2 regions of the Peribacillus aracenensis genome follow, and region 2 is predicted to be linked to the other one. Evidence: riboswitches for the same ligand, from Rfam matches in the RefSeq annotation. Region 2 holds a riboswitch; the other holds the start of a gene.
What was found. Region 2 has a riboswitch for glycine ahead of gcvT (glycine cleavage system aminomethyltransferase GcvT). Riboswitches for the same ligand answer to the same signal wherever they lie in the genome.

Region 1: it holds a riboswitch for glycine, as region 2 does, so the genes downstream of both, N0M92_RS19745 (amino acid permease) here and gcvT (glycine cleavage system aminomethyltransferase GcvT) in region 2, are expected to answer to the same signal.

What each region holds. Positions count from the first base shown of each region.
Region 1 is NZ_JANZMJ010000022.1:65,087-73,338, forward strand. It holds gene N0M92_RS19720 (glucose-1-dehydrogenase) at 1-358, shown strand, start outside; gene N0M92_RS19725 (FAD-binding oxidoreductase) at 483-1,832, opposite strand; gene N0M92_RS19730 (hypothetical protein) at 1,869-2,081, opposite strand; gene N0M92_RS19735 (hypothetical protein) at 2,133-2,294, shown strand; gene N0M92_RS19740 (amino acid permease) at 2,348-3,736, opposite strand; glycine riboswitch at 4,240-4,318, shown strand; gene N0M92_RS19745 (amino acid permease) at 4,526-5,869, shown strand; gene N0M92_RS19750 (DUF3311 domain-containing protein) at 6,156-6,356, shown strand; gene N0M92_RS19755 (sodium:solute symporter family protein) at 6,353-7,831, shown strand.
Region 2 is NZ_JANZMJ010000003.1:110,389-118,640, reverse strand. It holds gene comGD (competence type IV pilus minor pilin ComGD) at 1-391, shown strand, start outside; gene N0M92_RS04780 (hypothetical protein) at 378-716, shown strand; gene comGF (competence type IV pilus minor pilin ComGF) at 664-1,143, shown strand; gene comGG (competence type IV pilus minor pilin ComGG) at 1,136-1,522, shown strand; gene N0M92_RS04765 (YqzE family protein) at 1,640-1,825, shown strand; gene N0M92_RS04760 (YqhG family protein) at 1,872-2,672, opposite strand; gene N0M92_RS04755 (DEAD/DEAH box helicase) at 2,650-4,338, opposite strand; glycine riboswitch at 4,712-4,799, shown strand; glycine riboswitch at 4,803-4,886, shown strand; gene gcvT (glycine cleavage system aminomethyltransferase GcvT) at 5,028-6,134, shown strand; gene gcvPA (aminomethyl-transferring glycine dehydrogenase subunit GcvPA) at 6,152-7,498, shown strand; gene gcvPB (aminomethyl-transferring glycine dehydrogenase subunit GcvPB) at 7,491-8,252, shown strand, end outside.

The sequences.
Region 1 (8,252 bases), on a different contig from region 2:
GTCATCCGTTCATGACCGGATACCTTGGCCTCATTTTGTCCATTATGCAGCAAGTAAGGGCGGAATAAAGATGATGACTGAAACCCTTGCACTTGAATATGCTCCCAAAGGGATTCGCATTAATAATATTTCACCTGGTGCAATCGACACACCCATCAATGCCGAAAAGTTCAATGACCCAAAAGCTAAACAAGAAGTCATCGACCTGATTCCGATGGGATACATCGGAAAACCGGAACAAATTGCCGCTTGTGCCGCTTGGCTAGCGTCCGCAGAATCTAGTTACGTAACGGGAATGACCTTATATGCTGATGGCGGAATGACCAAATATCCTGGTTTCCAAGCAGGAAAGGGCTGAACTTAACTAATGAAAATAACCACTCCATCACGAACTTGGGGTGGTCATTTTCATGAATATCATTAGAGCTCTATCTATATGAATTGCTGAACCATGACCCTGAGCAGATTTTTCAAAAAGGCTTTTAGACCCACTTCTTTAATGGCGGTATGCTTTGAGGGAACTTAAACGCATTGTATGGATCATACCTCGTTTTCACTTCCCTAAGCCGTTCGAAATTTCCTCCATAATACGCAGTTGGCCAATCTTTGATTAGAGTATCCGGCCAATTCACGTAGTCACCGATAGTAAATGGCGACAAGGCATGCTTCAGGTCCTTGATCCAACGAATGTTTAGCCGTTCTTCTTCTGGATTGGCCCATGTAGCCTGATACTCCTGGGCGATGATGGCATCGCGATAATAAAAAGCCGTATCCATTGGATCTTTAAGGCCCTCCACTCCTCCCAGGGATTGGTGCCAAATGGCTGCATTTTCATTTGGAGCATTTTCCAAAAAATGTTTCATGGTCATGATTGCTTGCTGTGGAAAAGCTTTTTCAATGAAAGATCCTGACCTCTTTCGATACGCCGGCTGGTTTCCAGCTGGATAATCAAAGAACCTTACGGCTTCAATGTATGGGACTTCCTTTATCATGACATTTATTGGTGAACCAGTTTTTATCAAAGGCTTTAATAGCAGCTTCAATCTATTTGACGGTCCAACAAATTCACCTTGAGCAATAATTTCGTTTGCTTCCTTTGCCTTGAATTCTATTTCTGAAGTTAAGCATTCATCAGCTTGAGGGGCCCAATCCTGCCAGGCTTCAAATACCGCTTCGAAATCTTCCCACCCCCATGTGACGGAGAAAATGGATACCCTTGATACGGGGTGTACCCTGAAAGTAAGAGAAGTGACTATGCCAAAGTTTCCCCCTCCTCCCCCGCAGCATGCCCAAAATAAATCACTATTGATTTTCCTATTTGCTTTAATGAGTTTGGCTCCCCTCTTTCCACACGCCCTTACTATTTCTATTTCAAGTAGATTGTCACAAGTAAGTCCAAAGCGTCTCGTTAACATACCTATACCACCGCCGAGCGTTAGACCTACAACACCAACACTGCTTTCGGTCCCAGCCGGAATCGTCGTGCCATAGTTCCATAACGTATTATATACTCGCCCTAAATCAGCTCCGGCTTCAATTTTTGCGATCATTTTTTCACGATTGACCTTGATATTGTACATTTCACTAATATCAATGACTAGACCGCCATTCACTAATGAAAAATTTTCATAACTGTGCCTGCCGCTCCTAACCCGGAAAGGTGCATGATTTTCCCGGGCCCACTTTAATGAATTCAATACATCATTGGAATTTTGACAAAACACAATAACCTTTGGGAATTTAGCAAAACTCAAGTTATTATTTATCCTGGCATGCTCATATTCAGCATCATTAGGTGTAACGATACGCCCGGTAAGCTTTGTTCTTTCCAAAAAGATAACCCCTTCCTCGGGTAAATATGTTACATCCTATGAAAAAACCTGGCAGAAAGATACATTCCCCCTGCTGACACTTCCTGGTAATGGTGTCAAATTAGCTCTACTCGTGAATTCAACGGCTTTACTCGTGAATTCAACGGTTTTACTCGTGAATTCCACGCATTTACTCGTGAATTCCAAGTATTTACTCGTGAATTCAACGGTTTTACTCGTGAATTCAACGGCTTTACTCGTGAATTCCACGCTTTACTCGTGAATTCCACGCATTTACTCGTGAATTCAACGGTTTTATTCGTGAATTCCACGCATTTACTCGTGAATTCCAAGTATTTACTCGTGAATTCAACGGTTTTACTCGTGAATTCAACGGTTTTACTCGTGAATTCCAGCTTTACTCGTGAATTCAACGCATTTACTCGTGAATTCAACGCATTTACTCGTGAATTCCTCAATTAATCCCAAAAGACAAAAAAGCCCTTCTCGAATTAAGAGAAGGGCTTTTTGTTACCTTATCCCGAAATCTCATCATCGGATTTAACATCCAATGGTGTTCGTTTATCCATTTTCAGCATGTAATAGCTTGCTGCGACCATTGCTAGGAAAACGATACCGACAACCAAGGAAATCCTTGTGCTAGGATTGATCCACATACCGACCAGTACCATCAGTAAAAAGGCAATTGTCGCATAGTTACTGAAAGGGGCCAACGGCATTTTGAACGGATGTTTCTCCATTTCGGCAGCATTCACCTTTCTGAATTTAAGCTCACTGATAAGTAAGACAAACCATGGAATCATCCCGGGCAATACACTCGCACTGTACACATAAAGGAATAATTGCGGCGGTGCAAGGTAATTCAGGATAACCCCGATGCCCAATCCCAAAAGTACAGCGATCGTGCAATATGCCGGCACTCCATTTTTAGATACTTTGGCAAAGGCTTTCGGAGCTTGGCCATTCAATGCGAGTGTATAAAGCATACGTCCTGCACTGAAAATCCCACTGTTGCATCCAGACATTGCCGCAGTGATTACAACGAAATTAATGATGCCTGCCGCAGCAGTGATACCTATTTTGGCAAAGGTTGAAACAAATGGACTGCCTAAGTCATCCAGTTGATCCCAAGGGAATACTGTCACGATGACGAATATGGCACCAATGTAGAAAATTAAAATGCGCCATATGATTGTTTGGATTGCTTTTGTTACGGTCTTCGTTGGATTTTTCGCTTCCCCGGCTGTTATGCCGATAAGCTCAACGCCTTGATAGGAAGCCACGACAAGGGAGAGAGCGAAGAAGAATCCTGTCCAGCCTCCCGTAAAGAAGCCGCCATTTGCCCAAAGATTCGATAATCCGATTGCATCCCCGCCATTCCCTATTCCAAAGAAGATAAGGCCAAGGCCGGCAATGATCATCAATATGATGGTTATGATTTTTATTAGTGCAAACCAAAATTCAAATTCCCCGAAGGATTTAACGGAAATGAGGTTTGCTGCCCCCAAGATGATCATGGCGACCACACCTGGTATCCAAGCAGGTAACTCCGGGAACCAATATTGCATATACAACCCAACCGCGATGATTTCGGACATTCCGACAATTACCCACTGAAACCAATTGCTCCAAGCAGTCATATAACCTGCCAAGGGATGTATATAACTGCTTGCAAAGGTTGCAAAAGAACCTGTAGTCGGTTCTAAATATAGCATCTCACCCATGGAACGCATGATGAAAAATATAAAAATACCTGCGATTGCATAAGCAAGCATAACAGAGGGCCCGGTCCATTTGATCGTGCTCGCAGAACCCATAAATAACCCGACCCCAATGGTTCCGCCTAAAGCTATCATTTGAATATGTCTTGATTCCAGCCCTCTCTTTAATTCCTTGTTCGACATGATTAACTCCCCCAGATGCAATATCGGTAATGCTTTTCCATCCTTGCCACGAACACTCTCTTTTAATTAGAAATGCTTTATCGTAATCAATATTACATAACACTTCAATTATGTTTTCTTATTTTATAATAGTAAATATTCTGTAAAAGTACAATTGTATTTTTGAAAAAAACAGTTACCAATAATATCTTGTCGACTTTTTAATTTAAAAATATCATTTTAAAAAAATGATGTTCAGTATTTTATAATAGTGATAATTCAAAAAGTGTAGAAAACAATCACTTCTGCTTAAACCTTAAGTTAATACAGGCCACCATTAATCTGCACATAATGCCGGTTTCATTTCAAAAAAATTTGTTGACCTACCGAAAAATAGATGATAGAATTCCAATATTATTTTATAAGCATAATGAATGATCCAACAGTGGAAGATTAACACTGACAGACATTTCTTCACAACCGCATACAAGCAAGCGATGAATGCTATGGATGACACTATAGCAGGAGCAGCTTCTGGAGAGACTGTACAAGATGCAGCGCCGAAGGATTCACAATCTCAGGCAAAAGGACAGAAGAGTAACGAATGATAGAATTGTTATTCTGAACCCTTTAAGAGATTGGTATTATCCAATCTCTTTTTTTATTGTCCAATTTGTGATTGGACTTAAAACTACACTCTTGAAAACCAATGGAATAGGCAAGCAGGGCAAAAAATCACGCCCCTCTCTCCAAGACCATGCAGGTTGAAATCATTCACTAACAAGACTATAAAAAACGGGGGCGCAAGAATTGGCTAAACAGGAATTAAAAAGAGATTTAAAAAATCGACATGTACAACTGATTGCAATAGGAGGAACCATTGGCACCGGTTTATTTTTAGGATCCGGAAAAGCCATACAATTGGCTGGGCCTTCCATTATATTCTCCTATCTGATAATAGGGATTGCCTTGTTTTTTGTGATGAGGGCGCTGGGCGAATTGCTATTATCCAATGCAGGTTATGCATCATTCACTGAATTTGCAACCGAATATGTCGGTCCATGGGCTGGATTCGTGACAGGTTGGACATATTGGTTCTGTTGGATCATGACCGCAATGGCCGATATCATAGCTGTCGGTGTCTATATACAATATTGGTTCGATATCCCTCAATGGATTCCGGCTCTAATATGCCTAGTCATTCTGTTAGGATTGAACCTATTGACCGTTAAGTTATTTGGCGAATTGGAATTTTGGTTTGCCATCATTAAAGTAATCACGATCATTACCTTGATCGTCGTAGGAGTCATTCTTTTGATCATCGGTTTCAATACCAATACCGGAACGGTTTCCGTAACGAACCTATGGAATCATGGGGGCATGTTCCCCAATGGCATTTCCGGATTCCTATTATCTTTACAGTTGGTCGTATTCTCATTTGTCGGTGTCGAATTGGTCGGGGTCTCCGCAGCGGAAACGGCGAACCCGAAAAAGAACATTCCCTCTGCCATCAATAAAATCCCTGTCCGGATTTTACTTTTCTATGTTGGTGCCCTATTCGTCATTCTCTGTGTCAACCCATGGACACAACTTAATGCCTCGAGCAGCCCATTTGTAGAGGTCTTTGCGTTAATCGGCATTCCTGTCGCTGCAGGAATCATCAACTTCGTCGTGTTGACATCCGCTGCTTCTGCATGCAACAGTGGTTTATTTTCAACAAGCCGGATACTCTATACGTTAAGCAGGAATGGCGAAGCCCCTGCTAAACTGGAAAAATTAAATAAACAGGCTGTTCCAAGCAATGCCTTATTAACATCCACCATCGTTGTATCAATAGGGGCATTATTGAGCAAGCTGATACCGGAACAGGCGTTTACCGTGGTGACGACCATCAGTGCCATCTGTTTCATTTGGGTATGGAGCATCATCTTGATCTCCCATATCAAATATTCGAAAACAAGGCCTGATCTAAGAGCTCAATCGACTTTCAAGGCTCCTTTTACACCCTTTGTCAATTACGCTATTTTAGGATTATTCCTATTCATCCTTATTGTTATGCTATTCGCTGAAGCTACACGACTATCACTGCTTTTGACCCCAATCTGGTTCATACTCTTGGTGATACTATATAACTATCGAAAAAAATATAGCTAAAGGAAAAAAAGCCTTGAATTCGATTCGATTCAAGGCTTTATCCGTCCATGAAACAGATCAAGAATAGGCAATTGGCGTGTTTTTGCTAAAATATATCAGCTAATTGCATTAAATTTTATATCAAAATAGTGTAAGCTATTATATATCATCGGACCTTTTTAAAAGAAGGTAAATCCGTCTTGCATGAATTTTCCTTCCCGATTTGCTTCACCCAGCCATCAGTGGCCTTGAAGAATAAACCCCATTGATGGACGTTTCACTTATTTAAAACGGAGGGGTTTGTTTAATGAAGATTATATATATCCTTACTCTAGTTCCTTTTATAGGCATACTAGGATTTCTACCTTTTGTTAATAAAATAGAACCATATGTATTAGGGATGCCTTTCAATATGTTCTGGATGGCTATGTGGGTGGTCCTTACCTCTGCCATATTGGGCATCATGTATAAGCTGGATCCCAGGAATCGGGAAGGTGACCAGGAATGAATATTGCTCTCTTAATCATTTTAGCATTTTTACTTCTATCGATATTTTTAGGGATACGCTCTTCAAAAGGAAAAGATATGGACTTGGAACAATGGACGGTGGGCGGACGTGGTTTTGGGGCGATTTTCGTCTTTCTGCTGATGGCCGGTGAAATCTATACGACCTTCTCCTTCCTTGGCGGCAGCGGCTGGGCATATGGCAAGGGCGCACCCGCTCTATATGTTCTAATTTACATTACTTTGTCTTACGTATTATCCTATTGGCTCCTTCCGGAAATATGGAATTATGCCAAAGAAAATAAACTGATGTCCCAATCCGATTTCTTTGTGAGCAAATATAATAGTCCCAGTTTAGGAATTTTGGCTGCACTTGTCGGTGTGGTGTCGATGATTCCAGTAATCGTCGTGCAGCTGAAAGGATTGGGAATCATTGTCTCAGAAGCATCCTATGGTGCCATCTCAATGTCCGAGGCTGTTTGGATGGGGGCGATCAGCCTTACCATTTATGTGATGATCTCCGGTATACACGGTTCCGTTTGGACAGCGGTCATTAAAGATATCATGATGGTCGCCATAATAGGATTTTTGGGGATTTATTTGCCGATTCATTACTTTGGCGGATTTCAGCCGATGTTTGAAGCGATTGACGCGGCCAAGCCTGGTTTTCTAAAGTTCCCTGACCAGGGACTTAGCGTATCATGGTTTATCTCCACGGTAATATTGCTCGTATTCGGTTTCTATATGTGGCCGCAAGTTTTCAGCGCTGTCTTTTCAGCACGCAGCGGCAAGGTATTTCGAAAAAATGCCATCATCAGCCCTTTATATACGCTCATGCTGTTATTCGTCTTTTTCGTTGGGTTTACAGCTATATTGAAAGTGCCCGGACTCGTTGGGGCAGAGGCAGACCTCTCATTGCTGCGCCTTTCGATCGAGACCTTTGATCCATGGTTTATAGGCATAATCGGAGGAGCTGGATTGTTGACCGCCTTGGTGCCGGGATCCATGCTTTTGATGAGCGTCGCTACACTGCTCGCGAAAAATGTCTATAAGGAATTTGCACCTGCAGTATCCGATCGCCACGTTGTACGATTGGCAAAGTTCCTTGTTCCAGTCATTGCCCTTATAGCCGTCTACTTCACCTTAAACGGCGGTGAAACGATGTCAGCATTAATTCTTATGGGATACAGTCTCATTACACAGCTATTCCCGTCCCTGCTCTTTAGTCTGAAGAAGAATAATCCCATCAATAAATATGGCGCAATCGCCGGCATCATCACCGGATTATTCATCGTCATCTGCATTACACTCAGTTCCTCAACTATAGGAACCTTGTTTCCAACCTTGCCGCAAGCCGCAAAAGATTTGAATGTGGGAATCATCGCATTGGCGGTCAATTTCATTGTGATGATCTCGGTAAGTCTTGCTTTAAGAAAGCACACGGTTCAGTTGGAACCTAAATCCATTAACGATATATGAAACAAATTTGAAACGGTTTTTTTGGATAGATAAACATTGGAGGCTCAGTCAAAAGACTGAGCCTTCCTTATTATCGACATCCAAAGTCATAATGTCCTTTTTCTTAAGAGTGATTATAGAAAGTTAATAGCAGCCAAAAGACAAAGTCCCATAATAAACTACTAATCTTTTTTGTTTATAAACAAATCCCCTATTTTAGCTAATAAATACAACGAAAAAATAAGCATCAAGGTTCTGGATACTACCAGACCATCAATAGCTAAATCATATCCTTTAGGTATTAATAATTTAGGGTTAAAGCATAAAGTAATCGATATTACGAAGGTTATTAAAACCAGGATAAAACCGAACTGAGATCTATTTGACATTAACATTCCGCCTTATATTGTGTATTTTACAAAAAAAGCAAATCTAAAGGAAA
Region 2 (8,252 bases):
CCTCGCTATTTTTGTACTCCTGATCTCCATCGGTCCTAATCTATATCCTAGCTTCACAAAAGGAATGGAAAATAGGCTATTCCTTTCTCAATTCCATGAGGATCTTTTCTATGCACAACAGTATGCCATCAGTCATGAGAGCTTGATTTACCTCCATATTGATAATACCCAAAAGGTTTATACCGTTTCGTCATATAAGGAAGGGGTCGTCCTAGAGAGAAGCATACCGAAGGATATACAGTTTTTAAGTGGCACTTTGGGGTTCAGCTTTCATTTTAATCAGTACGGAAATGCTTCAAAAGCCGGAACGATTATGATTGACACCTCAAAGGGAAAGTACAAGCTGATCCTCAATATCGGTAAAGGGAGGTTCAGGATTGAGAAATTGTAAAGGTTACGTCTACCTTGAGCTGATAGCCGCTTTTGCCGTTTGTATATTCCTGGTCCTTGCCATTTTGCCAATTCTTGAAGTGTTATTGATGGATCGGAAAGATATTGCCGTAAGGACAGAAGCCCACCATTTATTATATGAAAGATTGACGGCGTTTATGGATGGGGAGATAGAAGCAGTTGGTCAGGAGATCATTTATAAAAAAAAATCCTATGAATTGGTTTGGAAGGACCATGGGGATTTCCCGGGAATGATTGAAGGGTGTGTACGTTATGAAGATGAATCGGGTAATCTGGAATCCATTTGTGATGCTGCGAAAAAATGATGGCTTTACGATGATCGAAATGCTTTTTTCTTTAATGATTTTAATGACGACGTCCCTTTTTGTTCTACAGCTTTTTTCTATCATTCACACCCAAATGGGATTCGTTGATAAATTGCATCCTAAAGAGTGGGAGGTCTTTACCATGCAAATGAAGCAGGAGGTCCGAAGTTCCAAAGTTCAGGATGTAATGGGAAATAAATTATATTTGCTTTCAGGTGAGCAATTATCATCGTATGAACAATATGAAGATAAGGTCCGAAGACGAGTGAATGGAATGGGGCATGAGGTCATCTTGCAGAACATTTCTGAATTTCAGGTTGAGAAGGATGGCGGCGCCATTGTAATAAATATAACGGATAAAGCAGGGACTGCCTTCAGTCGAAGATTTCACCCATTCATTAGGAATGTTGCGAAAGTCGATGAATAATCAAAAAGGAGTCGTTTTCCCGATGGTCATGATTGTAGCGAGTGTTTTCATCATGTTCACGATCCTAATGATAGACCAGTTTATCATTGATAAAAAGTTTTATAAAGAAGTGGAAGAATCGCTTGTGGCCGATCACCTTGTCCATCTAGCCATCAAGGATGTGACGGCAGATTGGGGCGAAGAGATTCCAAAAATCATCCAGGGGGAAATTTCATATCCCAATGGTGTGGTGCGGTATTCCTTGATGAAACAAGAAGGCCCTTACGTTTATATCGAGTTTTCTTCCACGACCAAAAATGATCGCGAGGGGAGGGTCATCATTCAATACGATAAAGAAGCTGGGCAAGTGAAGGAATGGTTGGAAAAGCAAGCGGTGTAATACGCAAGATCAACACTTTTTTTAAACGGAACGCGACAGGTTCACGTGTTCAGGGTACAAGCGAAAGAATAAAAGGAGCGTAAACCGGACATACTTTGCATAGGGTGATGATTTTAAATGTCTACAAACGCTTATATCAAATACCTGACGCAGCAGCTTGTCGAGTATTTTAATCTGACGAAAAAAGAACGAAAAGAAAAGCGCCGTCACAGAAAAGAGGATAAAAATCATGGTATGTCCCATTGGTTTGGCATTGTCCCTTTTGCTTTGTCGATGTTCGTAAGGAAAAATATCAAAAAATGAAACAGATGTCCCGAACTTAGGACATCTGTTTCTTTTCGTTCTATACTTATCCCAATGCCCTATCTGACAGGTAAAATAATCCTCCGTTTATGATGGATATTCTGATGTTGGGTTCATATTGGGCTTTTAGTGCTTCTTTCTCGGTATAATAACTCTCACTTTTTTCGTCCATATCCTTGTAAAAATGCTCCAATAAATTCAAATCATTCTGCCAGCGCAGCATTGCTTCCTCCGCCCAGGAATGGTCATCATCCTCGAAACTGGTCCTGATGTATGTATCCAGTCTTGCCAATCCACTCTTGGGCATGATTAAAGGTGAAAGCGTAAAGGAGTAATCCGGTATTTTTGGGGTGACCTTTACAGGTAAAACCCGATGGTGAAACCTTTCCATGATTTCACCCGAGATTAAATTCAATCCGATCGACATGAAAGTATCTTTTTTACGGTCGCATTGATAGGATATTTTCACATTCAGGGTCAGCCAAGGAAACAAAGGATTATTTCCGCCGCCCTTTGGTGGAGGAGTATCCTCAAAAAGTCTAGTATATCCTGCCAGCTTTTTGGTTGATTGAATAATCTGATGTAGGCGTGGGGAGCCAAAATGAATCATTTCTCCCTTTAAATCGGCTGGAGCCTGTTCTGGATCGGTAATGAAAGTCATCTGTGCTGGGTTCGGAACGCCACCTGTTTTTTCTAGATAATGCCAATAAAAGGGTCTGTTCATCAATTCTTTATCCATTTCAATCGTCAATTGGACTGTAAGGTGGGTCGGCGCATTATCCAGTATTTCACAATCGTTGGCCTGAAAGTAAGTTTTTAAAAAATCATGAATTTCCCGTTGCTGCATGAACCTCACCTTCCTTCATGGATTGGGCGAATTGGATTAATGATGAAAAATTATCCATCTTAATCCTCATTTCGCCCTCTGTTTTGGACTCGCCGACCACATCGATTAAATATTCTTCAATGTTGTTAATATCCAGTTTGGTTAGAATATCATCCAATTCTCCAATTACTTTTTCAAATAAATTTATTTTTTCGTATAGTAACTTCAGAATATGTTCTTCTACTGTATTTTTCGTGGCAAAGTTATAAATCATTACATCTTCTTCCTGACCAAGGCGGTGAATCCGTCCAATTCTCTGTTCGAGCCTCATGGGGTTCCATGGCAGGTCAAAATTAATCAAGTGATGGCAAAACTGAAGGTTTATCCCTTCCCCGCCAGCTTCTGTTGCAATTAATACCTGTATATTCTTTTGGAATAATTCTCTCATCCAGTCTTTCTTTCCGCGCTTAAAACCGCCTCGGAAAGGAACCGAAGAAATTCCATTCTGCTGTAGGTACCATTGGAGATATAGCTGAGTCGCCCGGTATTCGGTAAAGATAATCACTTTGTCATCAATTTTCTTGATCAGTTCCAAAGCTTTTTCAGCCTTGGAGTTCTGAACTGTTTCATTCACTTTAGAAAATAAATCATCAAGCTTTGCCAAAAAGTCAGGGGAAGGCTGATCATATTTTTCTTTCATATTCTTTAAAGTATAAAAGACCGCCTCTCTGCTGCTGCATGCTTCCCTTTGGAGGGTGAGAGCCGAAAAGGCGCTTCCTTTTGATCCATCCGAAATAGGCTTGAATTTGGAAACAGCATCATACAATGCCTGTTCCGTTGGAGAAAATTCAATGGTGATGGTTTCCACATGCCGTTTTGTCCATTCAATGCCAGTATCGGCCCGCCGGTTTCGAATCATGACAGTATTGACCAGTTCCTTTAGGTGTTCATCTTCAATGATGTTGCGGCCTTTCCCTTTATACTTTTCCGAAAAGAGCGAAGCATTTCCCAAGTGGCCCGGTTTCAATAACGAAACGAGGTGAAAAATCTCCTCGACTTTATTTTGAATCGGAGTGGCTGTCAGGAGTAAACAAAATTTCTTTTTCAGATTTTGGACGAATTTATAGTTCTTCGTCTTATTATTTTTAAGTTTATGAGCCTCATCAATAATGATGAAGTCATATTCCTGAGTGAAAATGATATCTCGATGTGGAGCGCGTTTCGCTGTATCGATGGATGAAATGACTACATCACAGGATTCCCAAACATAACTTTTTCTCTGAACGACTGCAGGTATATGAAACTTGGTATTCAATTCAAAAGCCCATTGTGTGACAAGGGAGGCTGGAACAAGGATCAATACTTTTTTTACAAGGCCCCTAATCATATACTCTTTTAGGATCAAGCCTGCTTCAATTGTTTTTCCGAGCCCCACCTCATCAGCTAAAATGGCCTTTCCATTCATCTTTTCCACCACTTGCTTCGCTGCTTCCAATTGATGGGGAAGCGGGGTTAACTGCGGAAGGTGCTTGGGCGCCTGTAAACCTTCAAAATCAGGGATGATAAGATTTTCCTCCATTTGAACCGCCAACTTATAAAGATCCCAATTTCCCCATGGACCGTCATTTTCCATTTTTTGCAGAAGCTCGTCATTCCATTCAGAATTGAAGGATATATTGATTTTCATAGAAATAACTCCCTCTTAAATCATAATTTCCTTAATAAAGGGTCAAAACCCGAACATTTCGTATGTGAAGTAAGAAAAATATTTCTCTTCAAAAGATATTGCAGAGATAAGTTTCTTAGGGTAGGATATAAGTATATTTAGAAAATTCAATTTCCAAACGCTACAAAGAATCTTTGTACATCTATTTTGCAGTTCGCGTTTTCTTAGTATGGGCTATAGGCTCTTAATTTATCCAAGATTACTGAAGGAGACACTCAAACGGTTTCTGAAGTTTTAGGAGAATTGGCAGAGAATGCATTACATGATGCTCAAAGGTTTTACCGATGCTTGGGGCTATTTCGCTTCCTTTCATTGGCGAACCATTCATATGCGGGTGAAGATAAGGGGAGAGACTACGGATGTAGCGCCGAAGGAGCAAACTTAGCAGTGAATCTCTCAGGCAAAAGAACTCTTATTGGACGCAACTCTGGAGAGCGCCGCCCGTTTTGGGACGGCCACCAAAGGGGAAAACCTATTACATAGGTAAACTTTCAGGTTTCAGGACAGAGAAAAAGCTCAAATGGGCTTTCTCTGTCCTTTTTTGTGCTTTTTTCACATCATGAATCAGGATATACCTGATGCGAAATGACAAGAAGCTTTTGATAATGAAGCCAATTAATTTTTTAAAAAAATCTGAAGGGGGTCATTTTTTGACCAATTTAAAAAGAACACCACTATTTGAGGTTTATCGTGAATACGGAGGTAAAACGATCGATTTTGGCGGCTGGGAACTTCCTGTCCAATTTTCGGGTATTAAGGACGAACATGAAGCCGTACGTACAAAAGCGGGGTTATTCGATGTTTCCCATATGGGGGAAGTCGATGTTAAGGGTCCTGGGAGCCTTTCCTTTTTACAGAAGATGCTGACTAATGATATATCAAAGCTGCAGCAGGGCGGTGCCCAATATAACGCCATGTGTTATGAAAACGGAGGCACGGTTGATGATCTTATCGTGTATAAAAGGGCAGAGGATGACTATCTGCTCGTGGTCAATGCAGCGAATACAGAAAAAGATTTCAATTGGCTTCAAGCTAATTTAATGGAAGATGTCCAAATTACGAATGTATCGAGTGACTATACACAGCTGGCACTTCAAGGACCATCTGCAGAAAAGATATTACAAAAACTATCGGGAAATACTGACTTAAGTGAAATTGGATTTTTCAAGTTCAAGGAAAACGTCCTGATTAACGGTATCTCCACGTTGGTATCCCGTACTGGATACACTGGTGAAGATGGTTTTGAGATATATAGTGACAGTGAAAATGGTCCTGCCCTTTGGAAGGCGATTATGGAAGCCGGAAAGGAAGAGGGGGTTCAGCCGATTGGTTTAGGTGCTCGTGATACACTGCGTTTTGAAGCGAAACTGCCGCTGTATGGGCAAGAGCTTTCAGCGGACATCACCCCGATAGAGGCCGGTATTGGTTTTGCAGTGAAAGTGGATAAGGAAGTGGATTTTTTCGGGAAAGCCGTTCTTGCTGAGCAAAAGGAGAATGGAGCTCCCCGCAAGCTTGTGGGAATTGAAATGATTGACCGTGGCATTCCGCGTCATGGGTATAAGATCTACAGCGGTGATAAAGTCATTGGTGAGGTCACGACCGGTACCCAATCACCCACGTTGAAGAAAAACGTGGGATTGGTACTTATCGATAAGGAATTTTCGGTACTGGATGCGGAAGTCGAAGTGGAAATCCGTTCCAAGCGTTTGAAAGCCGTTATCATACAAACACCTTTTTATAAAAAACCACGTAAATAGAGGGGAATGGTCATTAGATGAAACATCGTTATTTACCTATGACAGAGCAAGATAAACAAGAAATGCTGGAAGTGATAGGGGTATCTTCTGCTCAAGAACTTTTCAATGATATCCCTGAAAGCGTTCGTTTTCAAGGAGAATACGATATTAAGCCTGCTAAATCGGAACCTGCATTAATGAAAGAATTATCAAGGCTTGCTGCCAAGAATGCGGACCTTAAAAACTATGCTTCCTTCCTTGGTGCGGGTGTCTATGATCATTACGCACCGGTCATCGTCGATCATGTTTTATCCCGTTCAGAGTTTTATACGGCTTATACACCGTATCAGCCAGAAATTTCACAGGGCGAGCTTCAGGCGATCTTTGAATATCAAACGATGATATGCGAATTGACGGGAATGGATGTAGCTAACTCTTCCATGTATGATGGCGGGACGGCGCTAGCCGAAGCAGCCATGCTTGCTTCAGGCCAGACGCGGCGCAAGAAGATTCTCATTTCAGGAACCGTTCATCCTGAATCAAGGGAAGTTGTGAAGACATATGCGAAAGGGCAACGGGTGGAAGTGGTCGAAATTCCTTATAAAGACGGTGTGACGGATTTAGCTGCTTTAAGGGAATTGGCGAATGATGACATTGCAGGAGTGATTGTGCAATATCCGAACTTTTTTGGCCGCATCGAGCCATTGAAAGAAATGGAGGAAATCATTCATGGTGTCAAGTCCATGTTTATCGTTTCCAGTAACCCGCTTGCATTGGGAGCTTTGACACCCCCTGGAGCACTCGGTGCAGATATCGTAACGGGGGATGCCCAGCCATTCGGCATTCCAGCGGCATTTGGGGGACCTCATTGTGGCTATTTTGCCGTTACCAATAAACTTGTTCGGAAAGTTCCGGGACGACTCGTCGGTCAAACGGTGGATGAAAACGGTAAAAGGGGGTTTGTACTGACCCTTCAAGCTCGTGAACAGCACATCCGCCGTGACAAAGCCACATCCAACATTTGTTCCAATCAAGCTTTGAATGCCTTGGCAGCTTCTGTCGCAATGACCGCGCTTGGGAAAAAGGGTGTCAAAGAAATGGCTGTGCAAAATATTCAAAAAGCGCATTATGCGAAAAAAACAATTATGGCAAAAGGGGTGGAAGTGATATTCGACGGTCCTTCATTTAATGAATTTGTCATTAAACTGCCTGCTTCGTTTTCAGAAATCAATAAAAACCTTTTTGAAAAAGGGATGATCGGCGGCTTCGATTTAGGGACGGTTTATCCTGAGCTGAAAGATCATATGCTGGTCGCGGTAACTGAACTTAGAACTAAAGAAGAAATTGATGCACTTGCGCAGGAATTGGGGGATCAACATGAATAATCAAGATCAATCACTCATTTTTGAAATCAGTACTTCCGGTCGAATCGGATACAGTCTGCCAGAAATGGATGTTGCAACTATTTCGCTCGAAGAAATTCTTCCTGCCGACTACATCCGTGAAGAAGAGGCAGAACTTCCTGAGGTGTCCGAACTTGATATCATGCGTCATTATACAGCACTTTCCAAGCGGAATCATGGGGTGGATTCGGGTTTTTATCCGCTGGGTTCATGCACGATGAAATATAATCCGAAAATAAATGAAAATGTGGCGCGCTTCAACGGTTTTGCCCATATCCATCCATATCAGGATCCGGCTACTGTTCAGGGAGCATTGGGACTATTATTTGATTTGCAGGAACACTTAACGGAAATCACCGGGATGGACCAAGTGACATTACAGCCTGCAGCAGGTGCTCACGGTGAATGGACTGGATTGATGATGATTCGCGCTTTTCACGAAGCGAATGGCGATACAGAACGGACTAAAGTGATTGTACCTGATTCTGCACACGGTACGAATCCTGCCTCTGCAACTGTTGCCGGGCTTGAAACGATTACAGTGAAGTCGGATGAAAATGGGTTAGTCGACCTTGAGGATTTAAAGCGTGTTGTCGGACCGGATACCGCGGCCTTGATGCTGACGAACCCCAATACATTGGGATTGTTTGAAGAAAATATTTTGGAAATGGCCCAACTTGTCCATGACGCAGGTGGGAAGCTTTATTATGATGGAGCCAACCTGAATGCAGTTCTA